2 linked regions of the Salinarimonas sp. genome follow. The protein of the gene in region 1 interacts with the protein of each later gene in a pairwise test. Links are inferred from orthologs where the notes say so. Each region holds a gene or a part of one and is shown in the gene's direction. Other genes may lie near its edges.

What was found.
Region 2: the proteins of cysE (region 1) and cysK interact in binary tests that used the Escherichia coli proteins (3 or more experiments, as listed by UniProt). The link is inferred for Salinarimonas sp. from one-to-one orthologs.

The regions. Positions count from the first base shown.
Region 1 is NZ_CP157794.1:1,387,856-1,399,266, forward strand. What follows is about bases 3,108-5,975. They hold cysE (serine O-acetyltransferase), read left to right. Parts: upstream 3,108-4,049; coding sequence 4,050-4,901; downstream 4,902-5,975. Other genes in these bases: ABL310_RS06465 (MFS transporter), read left to right, coding at 3,108-3,272; ABL310_RS06470 (bacterioferritin), read left to right, coding at 3,370-3,864; ABL310_RS06480 (DUF3126 family protein), read left to right, coding at 5,005-5,217; ABL310_RS06485 (hypothetical protein), read left to right, coding at 5,368-5,975. Also shown: ABL310_RS06460 (PrkA family serine protein kinase), read right to left, coding at 1-1,374; more of ABL310_RS06465, read left to right, coding at 1,785-3,107; more of ABL310_RS06485, read left to right, coding at 5,976-6,765; ccoP (cytochrome-c oxidase, cbb3-type subunit III), read right to left, coding at 7,089-7,964; ABL310_RS06495 (cbb3-type cytochrome c oxidase subunit 3), read right to left, coding at 7,969-8,115; ccoO (cytochrome-c oxidase, cbb3-type subunit II), read right to left, coding at 8,131-8,868; ccoN (cytochrome-c oxidase, cbb3-type subunit I), read right to left, coding at 8,884-10,512; ABL310_RS06510 (branched-chain amino acid ABC transporter substrate-binding protein), read left to right, coding at 10,719-11,411.
Region 2 is NZ_CP157794.1:1,063,198-1,074,507, reverse strand. What follows is about bases 136-2,902. They hold cysK (cysteine synthase A), read left to right. Parts: upstream 136-912; coding sequence 913-1,893; downstream 1,894-2,902. Other genes in these bases: gltX (glutamate--tRNA ligase), read left to right, coding at 2,843-2,902; map (type I methionyl aminopeptidase), read right to left, coding at 1,931-2,710; ABL310_RS04955 (Rrf2 family transcriptional regulator), read left to right, coding at 377-832; dut (dUTP diphosphatase), read left to right, coding at 136-300. Also shown: more of dut, read left to right, coding at 1-135; more of gltX, read left to right, coding at 2,903-4,198; ABL310_RS04935 (AMP-binding protein), read left to right, coding at 4,383-6,005; ABL310_RS04930 (hypothetical protein), read right to left, coding at 6,013-6,543; ABL310_RS04925 (LysM peptidoglycan-binding domain-containing protein), read right to left, coding at 6,927-8,474; ABL310_RS04920 (TIGR00730 family Rossman fold protein), read left to right, coding at 8,612-9,229; ABL310_RS04915 (SDR family oxidoreductase), read right to left, coding at 9,267-10,064; ABL310_RS04910 (DUF1810 domain-containing protein), read left to right, coding at 10,165-10,620; ABL310_RS04905 (hypothetical protein), read right to left, coding at 10,569-10,934; ABL310_RS04900 (hypothetical protein), read right to left, coding at 10,889-11,272.

The DNA.
Region 1 (11,411 bases):
CACGGTCTGCTCGAGCACGTACATCAGGTGCACGGGGTCGGCCGCGATCTCGATCGTGTCGTGGTTGAAGGTGGCGGCGAGCACCTTGAAGGCGAAGCGCGTCGAGATCCCGTCCATGCCCTCGTCGACGCCGGCGGCGTCGCGATATTCCTGGATGGAGCGGGCGCGCGGGTCGACCTCCTTGAGGCTCTCGCCGTCGTAGACCCGCATCTTGGAATAGACGTTCGAGTTCTCGTGCTCGCGCAGCCGCGAGAGCACCGCGAACCGCGCCAGCATGTCGAGCGTACCGGGCGCGCAGGGCGCGTCGGCCAGCTCGGACGTGCGGATCAGCTTGTCGTAGATCTTCTGCTCCTCCGTGACCCGCAGGCAATAGGGCACCTTGATCACGTAGATGCGGTCGATGAAGGCCTCGTTGTTCTTGTTGGAGCGGAAGGACTGCCACTCCGCCTCGTTCGAGTGAGCGAGGATGATGCCCTGATAGGGGATCGCGCCGATGTTCTCGGTGCCGACGTAGTTGCCCTCCTGCGTCGCCGTCAGCAGCGGGTGGAGCATCTTGATCGGCGCCTTGAACATCTCGACGAACTCGAGCACGCCCTGGTTCGCGCGGTTCAGGCCGCCCGAGTAGGAATAGGCGTCCGGATCGTTCTGCGAGAGGGTCTCGAGCTTGCGGATGTCGACCTTGCCGACCAGCGAGGAGATGTCCTGGTTGTTCTCGTCGCCCGGCTCGGTCTTGGCGATGCCGATCTGACGCAGGCGCGAGGGGTTCACCTTCACGACCTTGAAGCGCGAGATGTCGCCGCCGAACTCGTCGAGGCGCTTGAGCGCCCAGGGGCTGAGCAGCCCCGTGAGCCGCCGGCGCGGGATGCCGTAGCGGTCCTCGATCATGTCGCCCATGCGCTCGGGATCGAACAGGCCGAGCGGGCTCTCGAAGACCGGGCTCATCTCGCCCCCGGCCTTGAGGACGTAGATCGGGTGCACCTCCATCAACGCCTTCAGGCGCTCGGCGAGGGAGGACTTGCCGCCGCCCACGGGGCCCAGCAGGTAGAGGATCTGCTTGCGCTCCTCCAGCCCCTGGGCCGCATGACGAAAGAAGGAGACGATCCGCTCGATCGTCTCCTCCATGCCGTAGAACTCCTCGAAGGCCGGATACACCCGGATCGTCCGGTTCATGAAGATCCGGCCCAGCCGTGGATCCTTGGCCGTGTCCACCATCTCCGGCTCGCCGATCGCCGCGAGGATGCGCTCGGGCGCGCTCGCGAACATCATCGGGTCCGACTTGCATCCCTCGAGATAGTCCATGAGGGACATCTCGGTCTCGCGCCGCTGGTCGTACATCTGCGCGAAGGAGGTGAACAGGTCGTCGTTCGGATACATGATCGCTCGCCCCATCCTGGCATCATCTTGACTTTAACCCCCGACCCGCGTCGAAGGTTGCCGGGAGAATCGGTCGGCGGACAGATGGGCATCGCGTCGCACGCGGCGCTATCCCCTTCTAATCGTTCGACCGCTCTCCTCTCGCAGGCGCCGAGGCCAGTCTGACGGGTCCCGCTCGGCGCGCCTATCCGCGCTGAGCCGGATGCGATCATTTGGCCGCGGTGCGCGGCGAGCGCTCGCCGTAGCAAGCAAGACACGTACCCGATGCGCGGAGGGCGACGCGCGCGGGGCGCTCATCCCCGTCCGTCATCTCGGCGCCTCATAACAGGATATAGTGCGCGCAGCCCCGTCGTATAGGGGCCGCTTACAACCGGACCGCCTTTCCACGCACCAGACTCGACCAAGGTCTCATGCCCCGCGCCGTACAGCCCGTCCTCGCCCTTCTCCTCGCCGTCATCCTCTTCATGGCGGGATCCGGCCCGCTGGGCACGGTGGTCAGCGTGCGCCTGGAGCAGGCGCAGGCGTCCACCCTCGTCATCGGCCTCGTGATGGCGGCGAACTTCCTGGGCCTGACGCTCGGGGCGCTGTTCGCGTTCCATGTGGTGACGCGCGTCGGCCACGTGCGCGCCTTCGCCGCGTTCGCGGCGGTGATGGCGGCGGCGACGCTGGCCTACCCGCTCGTCGTCGACGAATCGCTCTGGGCGGTCTACCGGCTCACGCAGGGCTTCTGCGCCGCGGGCCTGTTCGTGTGCATCGAGAGCTGGCTGAACGATTCGGCCACGCCCGAGAACCGGGGCACCATCCTCGCGATCTACATGACCTGCCTCTATTTCGCGCAGGGCGGCGGGCAGTTCGTGCTGACGGTGCCCGACGAGACGGGCTACCTGATCTTCACCCTCATCGCCATCGTGATGATTCTCGCCGTGGTGCCGGTGGCCATGACGCCGCGCGCCCCGCCGATGATCCCGAACGTGTCGTCCTTGAGCTTCAAGCGGCTGTGGATCGCCTCGCCGCTCGGCATCTTCGGCTGCGTCTCCTCGGGGCTGATCCTCGGCTCGGTCTACGGCCTCGCGCCGGTCTACGCCTCCGGCCTCGGCTTCGACCTCTCCGACACGGCGACCTTCATGTCCGCCATCATCTTCGGCGGCGTGCTGCTGCAATGGCCGCTGGGGCGCCTGTCGGACATCTACGACCGGCGTCTCGTCATCGTGGGGACCATGATCGCGGGCGCCGTCGTGAGCTTCCTGATGCTGCCCCTGCCGGCGCTCGGCTTTCCCGTGCTGCTCGTCGTCGCCGCCCTGTTCGGCGGGATCGGCTTCGCGATCTATCCGCTCTGCGTCGCGCACACCAACGACCACCTCGAGCGCGAGGAGCGCGTGGGCGCCTCCGGCGGCCTCGTCCTCACCTATTCCGCGGGGGCGACCGTGGGCCCGCCGGTGGCCGCGGCGGTGATGAGCGCCGTCGGCCCGAGCGGGCTCTTCGTCTTCTCCGGCGTGATCGGCGTCGTCTCCATCGGCTTCGCCGCCTGGCGCCTCAAGGCGCGCCCGCCGGTGCCGGCCGACCAGCAGATGAAGTTCCAGACGCTGCCCCGCACCACGCCGGTCGCCGCGCCCCTCGATCCGCGCGGCGAGGAGATCGTGGAGACCGTGCCCACCGTCTCGCACGGCTACGCCGCCGAGACGCTGGAGGCGGTGGAGGCCCACGCCGCGCAGGCGGCGGAGGCCGAGCTGCGCGAGATCCAGGGGGAGTTCGACTTCGGCGAGGCGGAGGCGGAGGCTGAGGGAGCAGGCGAGGACGGGGCGGAGTCGCCGGCCGCCGAGGCGGGCGACGCGGCGGCGGACGAGGCCGGGGACGCGCCCGCCGAGGGCGCGCGGGAGGAGGAGCGGGCGGGCGCCTGAGCCGGGGCGCGACGTCGCGCCCACCGGGGCGCCCGGAACCGCGTGAGCCGGCCTCGGGTTCCCCTCGCGAACCACACGAACGCGAGGAGAGACCTTCATGAAGGGCCCCCAAGTTTCCCTGACCCACCTGCAGCGCGCCATCACGATGGAGCTGACGACCATCAACACCTACGAGCTCCAGGCCGCCAAGCTTCGCGACTGGGGCGTCGACCAGCTCGCCGACCGCATGGCCGAGGAGGTCGAGGAGGAGCGCGGCCACTTCCACCGCTTCCTCGACCGCATGCTGTTCCTCGAGGGCGAGGCCAACGTGCACGACCTCGATCCGATCAAGCCCGACAGCACCATCCGCGAGATGTTCGATACCCAGCTGCGCATGGAGAACGAGGCGCGCGACTACTACGACAAGGCCGCCCGCGAGGCCCGCGACGCCGGCGACCTCGGCACCTTCGACCTGTTCCGCTCGATCCTCAAGGACGAGGAGGAGCACATCGACTTCGTCGAGACCCAGTTCGACCTCATGGAGCTGATGGGCGACCAGCTGTACGTGTCGCGCCAGGTGTCGTCGACGGCGGAGCAGGAGGACGACGATTGAGGGTCGTCGTCGATCGTTAAGTGCGCTTCCCCTCGTCCCGGACGCCCAAGGCGATCCGGGACGGCGCGGATCGGCTCGCTCGGGTCGACGAAGCGCGCCGCCTTTGGCATGATCGCGCCGTGCGGGGTTCTCCCCGGCGGCGCGGTTCCTATCTCTGGGGGACCGCCATCGAGAGGGTGCGACCCATGAGCCAGCCCGTGACGCAGCTGCGCGAGAAGACCAACGAGATCGATCCCGTCGTGGGCACGGTGGATCCGGTCTGGGCGCGCGCCCGGCGGGAGGCCGAGGCGGTGGTGCGAGCCGAGCCCTCGCTGACCAACTTCATCCTGACGAACATCCTCAACCACGCCTCTCTGGAGGACGCGGTGATCCACCGCGTCGCGGCGCGGCTCGCGCATCCGGCGGTCTCGGCGACGCTGATCGAGCAGACCTATCGCGAGGTGTTGCGGCAGGACCCGGAGATCGGCCACGCCTTCCGCGCCGACATCCTCGCGGTGGCCGACCGCGACCCGGCCTGCAACCGGGTGATCGAGCCGATGCTCTACTTCAAAGGCTTCCACGCCATCCAGACGCATCGTCTGGCGCATTGGCTGTGGAGCCACGGCCGCGGCGATTTCGCGCTCTACCTGCAGAGCCTCTCCTCCGAGGTGTTCCAGACGGACATCCACCCGGCCGCGCGGGTCGGGCGCGGCGTTTTTCTCGATCACGCGACGGGGCTCGTCGTGGGCTCGACGGCGGTGATCGAGGACGAGGTGTCGCTCCTCCAGGGGGTGACGCTCGGCGGCACCGGCAAGGAGGGCGGCGACCGCCATCCGAAGATCCGCCGCGGCGTGCTGATCGGGGCGGGGGCGAAGATCCTCGGCAACATCGAGGTCGGGCGCTGCGCCCGCGTCGCCGCGGGCTCCGTCGTGCTCAAGGACGTGCCGCCGAAGACCACCGTCGCAGGCGTCCCGGCCAAGGTCGTCGGCGAGGCCGGCTGCGCCGAGCCGGCGCGCACGATGGACCAGATCCTCGCCGAGAGCCTCTCGCCCGCCTGAGCGCCCGCCGGGTTGCCGTAGCGTCCGCGCCGTGGCATCCCGGGCCCTCGCCCTCGTCGTCGCGCCCGCGACGACGACGCAGACGACACGAGAAAGGAATCCGGTGAACAAGACCGAGCTGGCCAAGGTGGAGCGCTATCTGCGCCGCACCTTCGCGAACCATTCCATCAGCATCCGCGCCCGCCCGAAGAAGGACGATTCGGCCGAGGTCTATATCGGCGACGAGTTCATCGGCGTACTCTTCCTCGACGACGAGGACGAAGACCGCTCGTATCAGTTCCAGATGGCGATCCTGGAGACGGATCTGGAGGAGTGAGCCTGCGCCGCGGCCGTACCGACCGCGGTGCGGCCGCCGAGGCGGCGCGATCGGCTGCGGCGAGATCGCGCCTGCGCACGACTTGATCGCGACCTGATGAATCTGCAATCCTGACGCCCTAGGTGCCGTGCGTGCACGCAGGGGGCGGGAATGGCGGATCTCGACAGCGTCATCAAGGAAAGTCACCGGGCGCGGCTGTTTCCCGTGCTCGCGGAGACCTCGAAGGAAGGGCGCGCCACCTCGATTCTGCTCGCCTGTCTCGCCAGCGTCTCCGAATTCGGCCGCGTGATGCTCGGCAGCCTCGGGCAACGGGTCGGCAGCCGCGCGCAGATCGCCGCCTACACGGAGGTGAGCTTCCCGATGGGGCGCGGCGAGAAGGCCGCGCGCCCGGACGGGCTGCTCGTGCTGCGCATCGGATCGCGGACCTGGACGGCGCTCGTCGAGGCCAAGGTCGGCGCGGCCGATCTCGATGCGACGCAGGTCGAGACTTATTGCGAGGTGGCGCGCCGGTACGGCCTCGACGCGGTCGTGACGCTCTCGAACCAGTTCGCCGCGCTGCCGGCGCATCACCCGGTGGCGCTCTCGACCGCCGCGCGCCGGAAGGTGGCGGTCTACCACTGGTCCTGGATGAACGTGCTGACCCAGGCGACGCTGCTGATCGACGGCGAGGGCGTCGCGGACACGGATCAGGCCTTCGTCCTGTCCGAGCTCGTCCGCTTCCTCGCTCATCCCAGCACCGGTGTGAAGGGCTTCGACCGCATGCCGCCCGCCTGGCCCGATCTGGTGGCGAAGGCGCAGGCGGGCGCGCCGATCTCCGCCGGCGACGAATCGGTGCGCGAGGTCGTCGGCGCCTGGCACCAGGAAGTGCGCGATCTCTCCCTCATCCTCAGCCGCCAGCTCACGACGGAGGTGCACCCGGCCATCCCGCGCGCGCACCGGGGAGACCCGGAGGCGCGCGTCAAGGCGGACGCCGAGCGGCTCACGGCGGAGCACTGCCTGGGCGCCAGCCTGCTCGTCCCCGACGCGGCCGCGCCGATCGAGATCCGCGCCGACCTGCGCGGGCGCAGCCTCCTCGTCTCGATGAAGGTGCGCGCGCCGGAGGATCGCAAGAGCAACAAGGCGCGGCTCGGCTGGCTGCTGCGGCAGATCGAGGCGAGCGAGGCGGACGGCCTCCACGTGCGCCTGCATTACATCGGTCGCGCCCCGTCTCGGCAGGCGAGCCTCGCCGAGGCGCGCGTGGACGCGGAGGAGATCGCCGGCGGGCGCGATGCGCCGGAGCTCGTCTCCATGGAAATCCTGCTGGTCCGGGATCTCGCGGCGAGGTTCGCCCAGCGCAACAAGTTCGTCTCGGAGCTCGAGGCGGCGGTGCCGAGCTTCTACGAGCGGGTGGGACAGCATCTCAAGGGCTGGCAGCCGCGCGCGCCGAAGCTGCGCGAGGAGAGGGCCGAGCCCGAGAGCGTCAGCGTCGCCTCCCTCGCCGAGGCGAGCGAGGGCGGCGAGGAGGAGGGCGGGCCTTCGGACGGGTGGCTCGTGCCGGTGCAGGAGTGAGTCCCCGGATCCGCCGGAGCCGCCCTCCGGGGCTCGCCTGCCATGTCGCCGCAACGAGCCGCGATCGAGGGCCGGAACCATGACGGCGCGTGAGAGGACAACGGCATGGGGCAGCCTCGGCCGGCCCGCGGACTTCCGAGGCCGCCGAGGGCCGGCGACGGGAGGGGAGATGCTCGTCGAGGACACGGCTGCCGCGATCGTGCGCGTGCCGGCGTCGCGGTCCGGCTCGTCCGGTAGCGCCGGCCGGCGCGGCTGCGCGAACGAAAACGGCGGGCCCTGCAGGACCCGCCGTCTCCCGTCTCATCCCGCCTTTCGGGCGCGGCTCACTCGCCGCCGCCGAGCGTGTGGACGTAGACCGCCAGCGCCTTCACGGTCGCCTCGTCGAGGCGCTCGCCGAAATGAGGCATCATGCCGCCGCGGCCGTTGACCAGGCCCTCGAGGACGACCTCGCGGTCCGAGCCGTAGAGCCAGATGCCGTCCGTCAGGTTCGGCGCGCCCATCTCCCGGATGCCCTCGCCGGTCTCGCCGTGGCAGGCGGCGCAGTTCATCGCGTAGAGCTCGGCGCCCTGCGCCGGGTCGAAGCCCGCCGGGGTCTCGAGGCCGGAGAGCGAGCGCACGTAGTCGGTGAGCACGAGCGCCTCCTCGCGGCCGAACCAGCCGTCGCGGACGAAGGCGGGCATGTCGCCGATGCGGGTGTCCATCGGCGTCGAGCGGATGCCGTAGGTGATCGTGTGCTGGATCGCCTCCATCGAGCCGCCCCACAGCCAATCGTCGTCGACGAGGTTTGGAAAGCCCGTCGCCCCGCCGCCGCCGGCGCCGTGGCAGGCCGAGCAATTGTCGCCGAACGCCGCGCGGCCGTAGGCCTGGGCGAAGGCGAGGAGCTGCGGGTCCTCCTCGATCGAGGCGAGCTCGATGTCGCGCAGCGCGGCGATGTCGCCGCCGCGGGAGGCGTCGAGCCGCTCGAGATCGTTCACGACGGCGGAGCGCGAGTTCCAGCCGAGGATGCCGCCCGTCGCCGTGTTGACGAGGGGGATCGCCGGATAGAGCAGCACGTAGATCACCGAGAAGGCGATCGTGACGTAGAACAGCCACAGCCACCAGCGCGGGAGCGGGTTGTTGAGCTCCCGGATGCCGTCCCATTCGTGCCCGGTCGTCGAGACACCGGTCACCTTGTCGATGTCCTGCTTGTTCTGGGCCATGGCCTCAATCCTCTTCGATGGGCGTCCGCGCGGCCTTGTCGAAGGTCGAGCGGTTGGACGGCAGGAGCGCGTAGACGAGCACGAGCAGGAACCCGAACACGAAGATCAGGAGCCCGCCCGTCTGGGCGAAGGAGGCGAGTGTCTCGTACATGATGCTCTCCCCTCCTCAGCGCACGTTCGCCTGGCCGTCGTAGGTCGAGAAGTCGACCAGCGTGCCCAGCGTCTGCAGGTAGGCGACGAGGGCGTCGCCCTCGGTGACGACCCCGTCGGTGCGGCCCGAGAAGGACCGGGCCTGGGCCTTGGGGTAGCGCGCGAGCAGATCCGCCTGGCCCGGGTCGTCCGTGGTCGCCTGGGCGACGACGTCGGAGCGGGCGTTGAGGATCATCTCCTCCGTGTAGGGCACGCCCATCGCGGCCTGCACCTTCAGGTCCTGCTCGATCGTCGCGAAGGAGAGCGGCGTCTCGAACAGGAAGGGGTAGCCCGGCATGATCGAGGACGGCACCAGGGAGCGCGGATCGACGAGATGCGCCACGTGCCAGGCGTCGGAATACTTGCCGCCGACGCGCGCGAGGTCGGGCCCCGTGCGCTTCGAGCCCCACTGGAAGGGCTTGTCGTACATGGATTCCGCCGCCAGCGAGTAGTGACCGTAGCGCTCCACCTCGTCGCGCAGCGGCCGCACCATCTGGCTGTGGCAATTGTAGCAGCCCTCGCGGACGTAGATGTTGCGCCCCGCCAGCTCGAGGGGGCTGTAGGGCCGCATGCCCTCCACCTTCTCGATCGTGTTCTGCAGGTAGAAGAGCGGGGCGATCTCGACGAGGCCTCCGATGGAGACCACGCCGACGATGCCGGCCACGAGGACGACCGAGTTCTTCTCGAAGATCGCGTGCTTGTTCCAGAGAGACATGGTTCGCCCCCCCCCTTACTCGGCCGCGACCAGCGGCGACTTCGGCTCGGCCTCTGCGACCGGCTTCACCGCGCGAACGGTCATGACCAGGTTGTAGACCATGATCAGGGCGCCGGCGAGGAACAGAAGCCCTCCGAGGCCGCGGATCACGTAGTAGGGATGCATCGCCTCGGTGGTCTCGATGAACGAGTACTCGAGGAAGCCCAGCGCGGTGTAGGCGCGCCACATGAGGCCCTGCATGATGCCGGCGACCCACATGGACGAGATGTACAGCACGATGCCGAGCGTCGAGATCCAGAAGTGCCAGTTGACCAGCTTGAGCGAGTAGAGCCGCTCGCGGTTCCACAGCCAGGGCACCAGGCAGTAGATCGCGCCGAAGGAGATGTAGGCGACCCAGCCGAGCGCGCCCGAATGCACGTGGCCGACGGTCCAGTCGGTGTAGTGCGAGAGCGAGTTCACGACCTTGATCGACATCATCGGGCCCTCGAAGGTCGACATGCCGTAGAAGGCGATGGACACGACCATGAGACGCAGGACCGGATCGGTACGCAGCTTGTCCCAGGCGCCCGAGAGCGTCATCAGGCCGTTGATCATGCCGCCCCAGGAGGGCATCCACAGCATGATCGAGAAGACCATGCCCAGCGTCTGCGTCCAGTCCGGCAGCGCCGTGTAGTGCAGGTGGTGCGGGCCGGCCCAGATGTAGAGGAAGATCAGCGCCCAGAAGTGGATGATCGACAGCCGGTAGGAATAGACCGGCCGCTCGGCCCGCTTGGGCACGAAGTAGTACATGATCGCCAGGAAGCCGGCGGTGAGGAAGAAGCCGACCGCGTTGTGGCCGTACCACCATTGCACCATCGCGTCCTGCACGCCCGACCAGACCTGGTAGGACTTGGCCGAGAACAGCGACACCGGCAGCACGGCGTTGTTGCCCAGATGCAGGATGGCGATCGTGACGATGAAGGCGAGATAGAACCAGTTCGCCACGTAGATGTGCGGCTCCTTGCGCTTCTTGAGCGTCAGCAGGAACAGCAGCAGGTAGGCGACCCAGACGACCGTCAGGAACAGGTCGGCGTACCACTCGGGCTCGGCGTATTCCTTCGACTGGGTGATGCCGAGGAGGTAGCCCGTGCCGGCGATCAGGATGAAGAAGTTGTAGCCGATCACCACGAACCAGGGGGTGATGTCGCCGGCGAGCCGCGCCCGGCTCGTGCGCTGCACCACGTAGAGCGAGGTCGCGAGCAGCACGTTGCCGCCGAAGGCGAAGATCACCGCGGAGGTGTGCAGCGGGCGCATCCGGCCGAAGTTCACCCACGCCAGATCGAAGTTCAGCGCGGGGAAGGCGAGCTGGAACGCGATCAGCACGCCGACCGTGAAGCCGGCGATGCCCCAGACCATGGCGGCGACGGTGGCGAACTTGACGGGGCCCATGTTGTAGTTGGGCTTGCCGGCGATCTCCTGCGGCGGCAGCGACGCGGGGCGATCGTTGTAGCGGTTCATGATCGCGAACACCGCCGCGACGGACCCCGCCGCGAACAGGTAGGCGTGGAAGGCGTAGGCCGCTTCGTAGGCTTTGGCGGCGACGACGATGGACAGAAGCGCGAGCGCCGCGAACGCGAGCGCGCTTCCCCCTTCGCCGAGCGTCATCCTCTTGCCGGGAGCGACCGGAGATGCGCCGATTGAGGCCATGGAAATCCCCTGGGTGATGCTGCCGTGACAGACGGGCGCCCGAACGTCGCCGTCCGGGCCTTGGCGCGCACCATCGCGGAAGGGCAGGGTGTTTCACCTTGATCTCGGTCAAACCAGAGCCATTCTGGGCTGGAAAGAACGCCGCACCAGGGGAACCAATCTTCGTGAAACTCCCGATCTCGACGACCCTCGCCGCACTCCTCCTCCTCGCGGGACCGCTCGCGCCCGGTCTCGTCGCCCCGGCCGCGGCGCAGGTCCGCGTCGCGGTGGCGGGCCCGCAATCCGGGCCGCTCGCCGTCTTCGGCGCGATGATGGGGGAGGGCGCCCGCCGCGCCGCTGAGGCGATCAACGCCCGCGGCGGGATCCGCGGCGAGCCCGTGGAGATCCTGGTGCGCGACGACGTCGGCGACCCGGCCCGCGCCCGCACCGTCGCGGGCGCGCTCGCGGCGGAGGAGGTCGCGGCGGTGATCGGGCATTTCACCGCCGGCCCCTCGCTCGAGGCCGCGCCGCTCTACGCCGAGGCGGGAATCGTGATGATCACGCCCGCCGTCTCCGAGCCGCGGCTCACGGAGGAGCCCGCCTGGAACGTGCTGCGCCTCGCCGCCGACGATTCGCGCCAGGGCGTCGTCGCCGCCCGCCACATCGCCGCGCGCGACCCGAATGCCCGCGTCGCCATCGTCCACGACAAGTCCGGCTTCGGGAAGGGCGTCGCCGACGACGTGCGCGCCACGCTGGACGAGGCCGGGATCGTCGACGTGTTCTACGGCGGCCTCGACACGGGCGAGCCGAACTATCGCGGGCTCGCCGCCCGCATCGCGGCGGCGGAGCCGGACACCGTCTATTTCGGCGGGCTGGCG
Region 2 (11,310 bases), 320 kb from region 1 along the record:
CCGACCGGGCTGGCCCTGGCCCTGCCGCGAGGCTACGAGGCGCAGGTCCGGCCCCGGTCGGGCCTCGCGGCGAAGCACGGGGTCACGGTGCTCAATTCCCCGGGCACCGTCGACAGCGATTATCGCGGCGAGGTCATGGTTCTTCTCGTCAATCTCGGCGATGCGCCGTTCCGTGTCGAACGCGGGATGCGCATCGCGCAGCTCGTCGTCGCTCCGGTCACGCACGCGACCCTGGTCGAGGTAGCGGAGCTGGAGGATACGCCGCGCGCCGGGGGAGGGTTCGGTTCGACCGGGATCTGAGCGCGAGCGACGACGTGAGGAAACGCGAGCGGCCGCAAGCCGCGCAGAGTGTTCTTGATCGGGGGTTCATGACGTCATGATTTTGCTGTCTCGTCGGTCTCTGCTCGCCATCGCCGCGGTGGTGGACATCGCGCTGCACGCCCGGCCGTCGCCGGTCGCCGCGAAGATCCTGGCGCAGCGCCACAATCTGCCGCCCCGCCATCTCGAGACCGTGCTCCAGGCGCTGGTGCGCTTCGGCATCCTCAAGGGCGTGCGCGGACCCCGCGGCGGCTACGAGCTCGCGCGGGAGCGCCGTCGCGTCACCGCGGGCGACATCGTGCGCGCGGCGATGAGCGTCACCGGCGAGGACGGCCTGCCGCCGCTGCCGGAGAGCCAGCTCGTCGACGTCGTCGTCGGCCCCGTGGTCAAGAGCGCGGGCGAGGCATTTCTCGGCGAGCTCGACGCCATCACGGTCGAGGACCTCTGCGCGCGGGCCGAGAAGATGAGCGCCGCGGACGGCCCGAGCGACGACGCCCTCGATTTCGCGATTTGACGCGTGAAATAAAACAAACTAGCGACAAAGGGTGTGAATTGCGCTAGAAGGGGGCCAGTTCGAAACCAGGGAGGCTTCTCTTGGCCGACACCCCTCGCACCGACGAGACGCCGCGCACCCACGGGCGCGGCCGCGTCTACGACTCGATCACCCAGACGATCGGCGACACGCCGCTCGTTCGTCTCGCGCGCCTGCCGCAGGAGCGCGGCGTCGACGCCGAGATCCTGCTCAAGCTCGAGTTCTTCAACCCGATCGCCTCGGTCAAGGACCGCATCGGCGTCTCGATGATCGAGGATCTCGAGGCGCAGGGCCGCATCCGGCCGGGCGCGACGCTGATCGAGCCGACCTCCGGCAATACCGGCATCGCGCTCGCCTTCGTCGCCGCGGCGCGCGGCTATCGGCTGATCCTGGTGATGCCCGAGACGATGTCGCTCGAGCGGCGCAAGATGCTCGCCTTCCTCGGCGCCGAGCTCGAGCTCACCCCCGGACCGCAGGGCATGAAGGGCGCCGTCGCCCGCGCCAAGGAGCTGGCGGAGGAGATCCCCGGCTCCGTCATCCCGCAGCAATTCTCCAACCCGGCGAACCCCTACATCCACCGCGTCACCACGGCCGAGGAGATCTGGAACGACACCCACGGCGAGGTGGACGTGCTGGTCTCGGCGGTGGGCACCGGCGGCTCGATCACGGGCGTCGGCAAGGTGCTCAAGGCGCGCAAGCCCGACGTGAAGGTGATCGCGGTCGAGCCCGAGGACAGCCCGGTCCTCTCCGGCGGCCAGCCCGGCCCGCACAAGATCCAGGGCATCGGCGCGGGCTTCGTGCCGGACATCCTCGATCGCGGCCTGATCGACGAGGTGGTGACGGTGGGCAACCAGACCGCCTTCGACACGTCCCGGGCGCTCGCCCGCGCCGAGGGCATTCCCGGCGGCATCTCGACGGGCGCCAACGTCGCGGCCGCCCTCGAGATCGGCGCGCGCCCGGAGATGAAGGGCAAGAAGATCGTCACGATCGCCTGCTCCTTCGCCGAGCGCTACATCTCCAGCGCCCTGTTCGAGGGGCTCTGAGCCCGACGGCGACGCGCCGCCGCCGCGGCGCGTCGCCTCACGCGATGCGCGTGAAGATCTCGACGCCGTCCTCCGTCACGCCCACCGAATGCTCGAACTGGGCCGAGAGGGAGCGGTCGCGGGTGACGGTGGTCCAGCCATCGGAGAGGGTCTTCACCTCGGCGCGGCCGGCGTTGAGCATGGGCTCGACGGTGAAGAACATGCCGGGCTCGAGCCGCACGCCGCGGCCGGGCAGGCCGTAGGACAGCACTTCCGGCGGCGCGTGGAAGGCGCGCCCGAGCCCGTGTCCGCAGAACTCGCGCACCACCGTGTAGCCCTTGGCCTTCGCCACGGCCTCGATCGCCGCGCCGACGTCGCCGAGCGTGGCGCCGGGGCGGATCTCGGCGATCCCGGCCATCATCGCCGCGTGGGCCGCCGCGATCAGCCGCCTCGCCTTCGCCGAGGGCTCGCCCACCGAGAACATCCGGCTCGTGTCGCCGTGCCAGCCCTCCAGGATCGGCGTGACGTCGATGTTGAGGATGTCGCCCTCGGCGAGGCGCTTGTCGTCGGGCACGCCGTGGGTGACGACGTGGTTCACCGAGATGCAGGTGGCGTGGCGATAGCCGTGGAAGCCGATCGTCGCCGGCACGGCGCCGTGGTCGCGCATGAAGGTCTCGCACAGACGGTCGAGCTCCCCCGTGGCGACGCCCGGCCGCACGTGCGGCGCGATGAAGTCCAGCGTCGCCGCGGCGAGCCGCCCGGCCTTGCGCATGCCCTCGAAATCTTCCGGCCCGTGCAGGGGAATGCCCCGCGGGCGCCGCTCGCCCCGCTCGTCCATGATCTCTCCCGTCCGCGGCCACCCTAGCACGGGCCTCGCGCGAAGTGTCTCCCGCCCGGCGACGCAGCCCGGCGCATCGTCGCGTCCACCGACCGGATTCCACTCGGTGGGATGATGCGCTAGAAGCGCCGCATGACCGCACCCTCCGTGACGCCACCCGTCCTGCGCTTCGCGCCCTCGCCGACCGGGCTCCTGCACATCGGCAACGCCCGCACGGCGCTCTTCAACGCGCTCCTCGCGCGGCGCGAGGGCGGGACCTTCGTCCTGCGCCTCGACGATACCGACCGCGAGCGGTCCCGGGAGGAATACGCGCGAGCCATCCGCGCGGACCTCGCCTGGCTCGGCATCCCGCCGGACGGGGAGGTGCGCCAGTCCGACCGCGTCGCTCTCCACGACGCGGCCGCCGACCGCCTGCGCGATATGGGGCTTCTCTACGCCTGCTACGAGTCCCCCGACGAGCTGGAATACCGCAGGAAACGCCAGCTCGCCCGCGGCCTGCCCCCGATCTACGATCGCGCCGCGCTCGCCCTCTCGGCGGAGGACCGCGCGACGCTCGAGGCGGAGGGGCGCCGGCCGCATTGGCGCTTCAAGCTCGACCACCGCACGGTCGGCTGGACGGATCTCGTGCGCGGCCCGGTGACGGTGGACTGCGCCTCGCTCTCCGATCCGGTGCTGGTGCGCGGGGACGGGTCGTATCTCTACACGCTGCCTTCCGTCGTCGACGACGCCGATCTCGGCATCACCCACGTGATCCGCGGCGAGGACCACGTCACCAACACGGCGGTGCAGATCCAGATCTTCGAGGCTTTGGGCGCCGCCGCGCCGGCCTTCGGCCACCACAACCTCCTCACCACGGCCTCGGGCGAGGGCCTGTCGAAGCGCCTCGGGCATCTCTCGCTGACGGGCCTGCGCGAGGCCGGGCTCGAGCCGCTCGCGGTGGCGGCGCTCGCGACGCTGGTGGGAACCTCGGAGGCGGTCCGGCCGGTCGCGTCGCTGGACGAGCTGGCGGGCCTCCTCGACCTGTCCCACGTCTCGCGCGCACCGGCGAAGTTCGACGAGAGCGAGCTGACGGCGCTGAACGCCCGGCTCGTGCACGAGCTGCCCTACGCGGCGGTGGGGGACCGGCTCGCGGCGATGGGCGTCGGCGGCGGGGCGGCGTTCTGGGAGGCGGTGCGCGGCAATCTCGAGACGGTCGATCAGGCCCGCGACTGGTGGGGCGTCGTCGCGGGTCCCGTCACGCCCGCGATCGAGGACCCCGCCTTCTGCGCGGAGGCCGCGGCGGCCCTCCCGCCGGAGCCCTGGGACGGCGCGACCTGGAAGGCCTGGACGGACGCGGTGAAGGCGCGCACCGGCGCCAAGGGCAAGGCCCTGTTCATGCCTCTGCGCAAGGCCCTCACCGGCCGCGACCACGGCCCCGAGCTCGCCGCGCTGCTCCCGCTGATCGGCCGCGAGGCCGCGCGGCGTCGGCTCGCGGGGGAGCCCGCCTGACGCCGCCCCTCCCGCGCGCCATCCCCATCCGCCCCTCCGGGCCGCTCGCACGGCCCACCTCCCCTGCCGGGGAACGGCGGGGAGGCGTTCCATGCCCTGGCGCCTCTGCACGACACGCGCCCGCCTTGGCGCGGCGCCGCGGGCTCTGCTACACGTCGTGTCCCCATTCGGAGGCGCGAACGCGATGCTGGGCGAGGCCCGCGACTACGACACCCTCATGGCCGGGTTCCGCTGGGCCGTGCCCGAGCGCTACAATATCGGCGTCGACGTGTGCGACCGCTGGGCGGCGGCCGATCCGGACCGGCCGGCGGTCCTCGAGGTCGGCGCCTCGGGCGCCGTCGAGGCCTGGACCTACGGCCGCCTGCGGGAGGCCTCGAACCGCCTCGCCAACGCGCTCGCCGCCCGCGGCGTGCGCCGGGGCGACCGGGTGGCGATCCTGCTGCCACAGACGGCGGCGGTGCCGATCGCGCACATCGCCGTCTACAAGCTCGGCGCGATCGCGGTGCCGCTCGCGGTCATGTTCGGCGTCGATGCCCTGGGCTATCGCCTCGGCGACGCCGGGGCGAAGGCGCTGATCACGACGGGGGCGGGCGTGGAGAAGACCGCCGCGCTCGACCTGCCGGACCTCGCCGCCGTGCTCTGCGTCGACGGGGCGTGGTCGGGACCGGGACGGCCGGCGGAGGATCTCCACGCCGCCCTCGCCGCCGCGAGCCCCGACCATACGCCGCGCGACACCCGCGCCGACGACCCGGCGATGATGATCTACACGTCCGGCACCACGGGCCAGCCCAAGGGCGCGCTGCACGCCCATCGCGTCCTGCTCGGGCACCTGCCCGGCGTGCAGATGCACCACGAGTTCCTGCCGCGGCCCGGCGACCGGCTGTGGACGCCGGCGGATTGGGCCTGGGCCGGGGGGCTGCTCAACGTGCTCCTGCCGGGCCTGCATTTCGGCGTGCCCGTCGTCGCGCGCAAGTTCGACAAGTTCGACCCCGACGAAGCCTGGCGGCTCATGGCCGAGCAGAAGATCGCCAACGCCTTCATCCCGCCCACGGCGCTGCGCATGCTGCGCGCCGGCGGCGATCCGCGCGGGCGCTACGACCTCGCGCTGCGCACGATCGGGTCCGGCGGCGAGGCGCTCGGCGCGGAGACCTTCGCCTGGGGCCGCGAGGCGCTGGGGCTGACGATCAACGAGTTCTACGGCCAGACGGAGTGTAACCTGGTGGTCTCCTCCTGCGCCGCCATCGGCGTCGCCGAGGCCGGCGCCATCGGCAAGCCGGTGCCCGGCCATACGGTCGGCGTGATCCGCGAGGACGGGAGCCTCTGCGAGCCCGAGGAGCCGGGGCAGATCGCCGTGCGCCGCCCGGACCCGGTGATGTTCCTGGAATACTGGAACCGCCCGGAGGCGACGCAGCACAAGTTCGTCGGCGACTGGATGACGACGGGCGACCAGGGCGTGGTCGACGCCGCCGGCTACGTCCGCTTCGTCGGGCGCGACGACGACGTCATCACCTCGGCGGGCTACCGCATCGGCCCCACCGAGATCGAGGATTGCCTCCTGCGCCACCCGGCGGTGTCGCTCGCCGCCGTCGTCGGCAAGCCGGATGCGGTGCGCACGGAGATCGTCAAGGCCTTCGTCGTGCCGCGGGAGGGCGTCGAGCCGTCGGACGCGCTGGCGGAGGACATCAAGGGCTTCGTCCGCACGCGGCTCTCCGCGCATCAATATCCGCGCGAGATCGCCTTCCGCGACAACCTGCCGCTGACGACGACCGGCAAGGTCATCCGCCGCCTGCTGCGCCAGGAGGCGTGAGGCGGGCTCACGAGCGGGCCGAGGCGGAGCGCGGCGCGTCGGGCTCGGGCGCGGCGGTCGGGGTGCGCGCGGCCAGCAGCGGCGCCCAGTCGCGCACCGCGATGCGCAGGCCCGCGCGCTCGAGCCGCCCGCCCATGTCCCGCGCCAGCGAGGAGACGGTCGGGTTCAGCCGCACCGCGAGCGAGCGCGCCGCCCGGCCGGCCACGACGGTGTCCTCCTCCTTGCAGGCGGCGATGAGGGTCAGCGTGGCGCATTCGTGGCCGGACGCCTGGCGCGCGCCGATGCCGTTCATTTCCCAATCGCCGTGCGGCCAGCTGGCGTCGGTGCGCTGGTTGCGCAGGGCGAAGCCGAGCAGCAGCGCGTCGGAGACCACCGCGCGCGCCGTGGTGGCGTCGGTGGCCCGGGTGAGGCGCGCCTCGAGGGCGTCGATCACGGCGACGTCGTAGGACGCCTCGAAATCGCCCAGCGCGCGGAAGATGTCGACAACGAGCGCCATGCGCGGGCTGAGCAGGACGTCGATCGATCCGTGTGCGGTCATCGTCTCGACTTTCGCAGAAAGGGCGACCGCAGCGTCGCTGTCGCGTCGATCGGCCGCCGCGCCAAGTCCTTGCCGAGCAAGCCCTCTTCGAGGTCGCCGGCGGCGGTGTCGCGAGGCCAACGCCCCCCGTTGCGAGGGGGTTCCTGGGGCCGCCGTGCGGCGGCGCGGCGCGCCTGCCGGCGGCGCCGTGGCGTCCTGTGGAGGAAAATCGAAAAAAAGTCGCGACTGCGGAACCGACCGCGAGAACGCGCGTTGGGGGAACAACCGGCTCATTCTGCCCCCACGGGCCGGCACCTCGGGCGCGGACGCTTCACGGCGGCCGCGCCTTTTTCTTGGCGGCGCTCGCTCGGCCGCGTCCGGCGCCGCGCGTGCCGCTTCCGGCCCTACCGCGCCGCGGCGTCTTCCGCCTCGTCCCCGTCCAGCGCCGGGAGCACGAAGACCTGGCCCGGATAGATCAGGTCCGGGTTGCGGATCTGCTCCTGGTTGGCGTCGAAGATCACCGTGTACCGGATGCCCTCGCCGTAGATCCGGCGCGAGATGCGCCAGAGGCTGTCGCCGCGGCTGACCAGCGCGGTGTTGATCTCCGGTATGGTGAGCGTCGCCTCGCGATCGGGCGCATCCGCGACGGGAATGTCCGCATCGGCGACCCGATCCTCGGCGGTCTCGGTCGCCGCCGGAGCCGGCGCGCGCGCGGCGCGATCCCCGCCCCCCTGCTCGCCCGGCTCCTGCGGCGGGGCGGCCGTCTCCGCGGACGGCTCCTCGATCTCGGCCAGCACCCCCGGCATCTCGAACGCGACCTCGGCGCGGGAGAGCACCGCGCCGTCGCGCGTGTCGACCTCGTCGAGGCGCACGCGATAGATCCCGGGGCGCACGCCGCGCCGAATGGCGAAGGAGACGAGGCCGGCATGGTCCGCCGAGGCGCGGCCGACGAACGTCTCGTTCAGGTAGAGACGCACGCTGGCGTTCGGCTCGCCCTCGCCGGAGACGAAGAGCCCGCCGCCCGTCTCGGCCTCGACGGTGGCGACGCGGATACCCTGCCGGTCGGCCACGGGCCCGGCGGCATCCGCGCGGGCGATCTGGGTGGGCTGGAGCCCGTCCACGGCCGCGGGCTGCGACGGCGCGTCGGAGGCATCCCGGCTCGGGGCGGCCTCGTCCTCGGTCGGCTCGGTCGCGGCGGCGACGTCGGATGCGGGCGCCGAGGGCGCCGGCGCGGGCCGCGAGAGGATCCGTGTCGGCGCGTCCGGCGCGACCAGCGCGACGACGGGCGCCTCGTCCATGCGCTCGGCGACGACCACGGTGACGCTCTGCGGCGACCGGCGCGGCGCGGCGTCGCCGTCGCGGACCTGGAGCGCGATCTCGTGCGTGCCCGGTGGCAGGGGCGGCGGCACGAAGGCGAACGCGCCGGTGGCGTCGGCGACGACGATGTCGTGGACCATCCCGTTGCGCAGGAGCTCGACCCTGGCGCCGGGGGGCGCCTGGCCGGCGATCACCGCATCGCCGGTGGGCTCGACGCGCACGACGTCGAAAGCGGCGTCCAGCGCGACGGGCGCCGCCGACGCGACGGGCGCCGCCGACGCGGCGGGCGCGGCCGGCTCGACGGGCTGTGCGACCGGGTCGGCGGGCGCCGCCGGGTCGATGGCGGCGACGATCGACTCGGGGGTGCCGCTCGCGGCCGGGCTCGGTCGGGTGGAGCTCTGCGTCGGGCTCGCGTCCGTGAGGGTCGGCTGCTCCGGGGCGGCGACCTCCGGGGCGGCGACCTCCGGGGCGGCCTGCGGGGCGCCGGCGGGCGCCGTGGACGCGGGCGTCTCCGACACGGTCACCGCGGCGTCTCCCGCCAGGCGCTCGCCGAAGACGGCGTAGCCGACCCCGCCCGCGGCGACGGCGAGGGCCACGACGGTGAGCACCAGATTGCGACGCCGTTCGACAGACACGGCCGTGATCCTTCGTCTCGACTTGACAGCGGCGGGTGTCGCCGCGGAACGATTACTCTTTCCGACGCGTCGACGAAACGGGAAACGTGATCCCATCAAGCGCGGATCGCAACATTTTTGAAGGGGAAGCCGCGACAATGAGTCGTATCCGGTCCATCTGCGTCTATTGCGGCTCGTCCCCCGGCGGCGATCCGGCCTATCTCGCGGCGGCGGAGGCGCTCGGGCGCGCCATGGCCGCGTCGGGCGTACGGCTCGTCTACGGCGGCGGCGCGCTCGGCCTGATGGGCGCCGTCGCGCGCTCGACGATCGAGGCCGGCGGCGAGGTGACCGGCATCATCCCCGACTTCCTCACCAGGAAGGAGAAGCTGCTCGACGACGTGCAGGAGACGATCGTCGTCGGCGACATGCACGCCCGCAAGCAGCTGATGTTCGAGCGCGCCGACGCCTTCGTGGCGCTCCCCGGCGGCATCGGCACGCTCGAGGAGCTGGTCGAGCAGATGACCTGGGCCCAGCTCGGCCGCCATCGCAAGCCGATCCTGGTGCTCTCGCTCGGCGATTTCTGGAAGCCGCTGCTCACGCTGCTCGCCCACATGCGCCAGGCGGGCTTCATTCCGAAGGACCGTGAGCTGAGCTACCTCGTCGCCGAGCGTGTCGGCGACGTCCTCCCCATGCTGGAAGCCGCCGCCGCCCACCATCCCCCGCGCGAGGACGGATCCCGCCAGGCCGAGGAGCGCTTCGTCGAGCGCAAGTTCTAGCTCCCTAGCCCATCCGGGAGAGAGGCTTGCTCGAACCTCACACGCTCATGACCGAGCCCCCGTCGACCCGCCAGTTGGCCCCGACGACGAAGCTCGCGCGCTGCGAGCAGAGGAAGGCGATCACGGCGGCGACCTCCTCCGGGCGGCCGCGGCGGCCGACCTCGATGCCCGGGCGCTTCTCGGCGAGGAAGCCCTCGATGGCGGCCTCCTTGTCGACGCCCTCCTCGGCGGCGCGCTTCTCCATCATCTTGTCGGTCATCGGCGTCGCCACGAAGGCCGGGGAGACCACGTTCACCAGGACGCCGTCCTCGCCGTAGGCCTTGGACAGGCTCTTGCCCAAAGTGATGATCCCAGCCTTGGCGACGTTGTAGGGCGTCTCCTCGGGATAGGGCTGGACCGCGTTCTCGGAGGCGATCAGCACGAGCCGCCCCCAGCCCTTCTCGCGCATGCCGGGAATGAAGGCGCGCGCCACGCGCACCGCGCTCATCAGGTCGACCGCGATCACCTCCTCCCAGCCGGCGTCGTCGATCTCGAGGAAGTCGCCCGTGGGCCCGGTCTCGCCGGCGCAATGGACGACGATGTCGGGCGCGCCCATGGCAGCCTCGATCTCGCCCTTCAGGCGCGTCACCCCGTCCGCCTTCGACAGGTCGGCGGTGAAGGGCATGCACCGGCCATGGGCGGAGAGCCCCTCCGCCGCGTCGGCGAGCGCGTCTCCGGTGATGTCGCTGAGCGCGACCGCCGCGCCCTCGTCGAGCAGGAACCGCGCGGTCTCCCGGCCGATGCCGGAATCGCCGCCCGTGACCAGGGCGAGCTTGCCCTCGAGATCGAGCTTCATCGGATGCCTCCGTCCTGTATCGTGTCTCGGCAAGGCGAACGCGCCGGGGGCTCGGCCGTTCGAGCGACCGCCCGTCGCGCCCGAGACAGGGAGGAGCGAGATGCCGCACGACGATCCCTTCGACCTCGCGCGCTTCGTCGCCGCGCAGGACCCGGTGATCGGGACCGTGCGCGCCGAGCTCGCGGCGGGCGCCAAGCGGACGCACTGGATGTGGTTCGTGTTCCCGCAGCTCGAGGCGCTCGGCCGCAGCCCCACGGCGAAGCGCTACGGGATCTCGGGCGCCGCCGAGGCGCGGGCCTATCTCGACCACCCGGTTCTCGGCCCGCGGCTGCGCGAATGCGTCTCGCTGCTCCTCGCGCATGCCGATGCCTCCGGCGGCCCCGACATCCACGCGATCCTCGGCAGCCCCGACGCCCTGAAGCTCGCCTCCTGCCTCACCCTCTTCCGCGCGGCGGCGCAGGACGCCGCCGACCGGGCCCTGTTCCGGCGCGGTCTCGACGCGTTCTACGAAGGCCGGGCGGACGGGCGGACGCTGGCGCTCGTCGCCGGCTCCTGACTCCCCCCTCCGCCGGCGGCCGCCCCGCGCGCCACCGCGATCACGGCGACGCCGAGGGCGGCCGCGGCGGCGATCGCGAGGAGGTTCAGCGCGCCCCAGCCGACGAGCGCGAGACCCGCGCCCGCCAGAAGCGCGCCCGCCGTCGCCGCCAGCGCGACGAAGAACTCGTTGGCGCCCTGCGCCCGGAAGCGGCCGCGCCCCGGAACGCTCGCCCCGACGAGATGGCTGCCCCCGACATAGAGCGCGTTCCAGGCGAGCCCGAGCAGGATCAGCGACGCGGTGAAAGGCCAGAAGCCGTCCCCCAGGAGCGCCACCGCTCCGGCCGCCGCCTGAAGCGCGACCCCGAGGCCCAGGAAGCGGTAGACGCCGATGCGCTCGCCGCGAACAGCGAGGCGCCGATCAGGACCGGCGCCGCGCGGGCGAGGAAGGAACCGAGCAGGGCGGCGAAGACGCCGCCGAACAGGACGAGCGACACGGCCGAGGGGCGCTTGTCGCCCGGGACGAGATCGAGCGCGGCGAAGCGGAACAGGTTGACGCTGGCGAGGAAGAGCCCGAGCAGCGCGTGCGCCGCCGCGAGGAGCCAGAAGCTCTCCTGCACGATCGCGAGCGCGCCCACCGCGCCGGCGAGCACGCCGCTGAGCGCGGCGGACATCGAGTCTCAGTCTGTGAGGTTGCCCTGAAGCTGTTTTG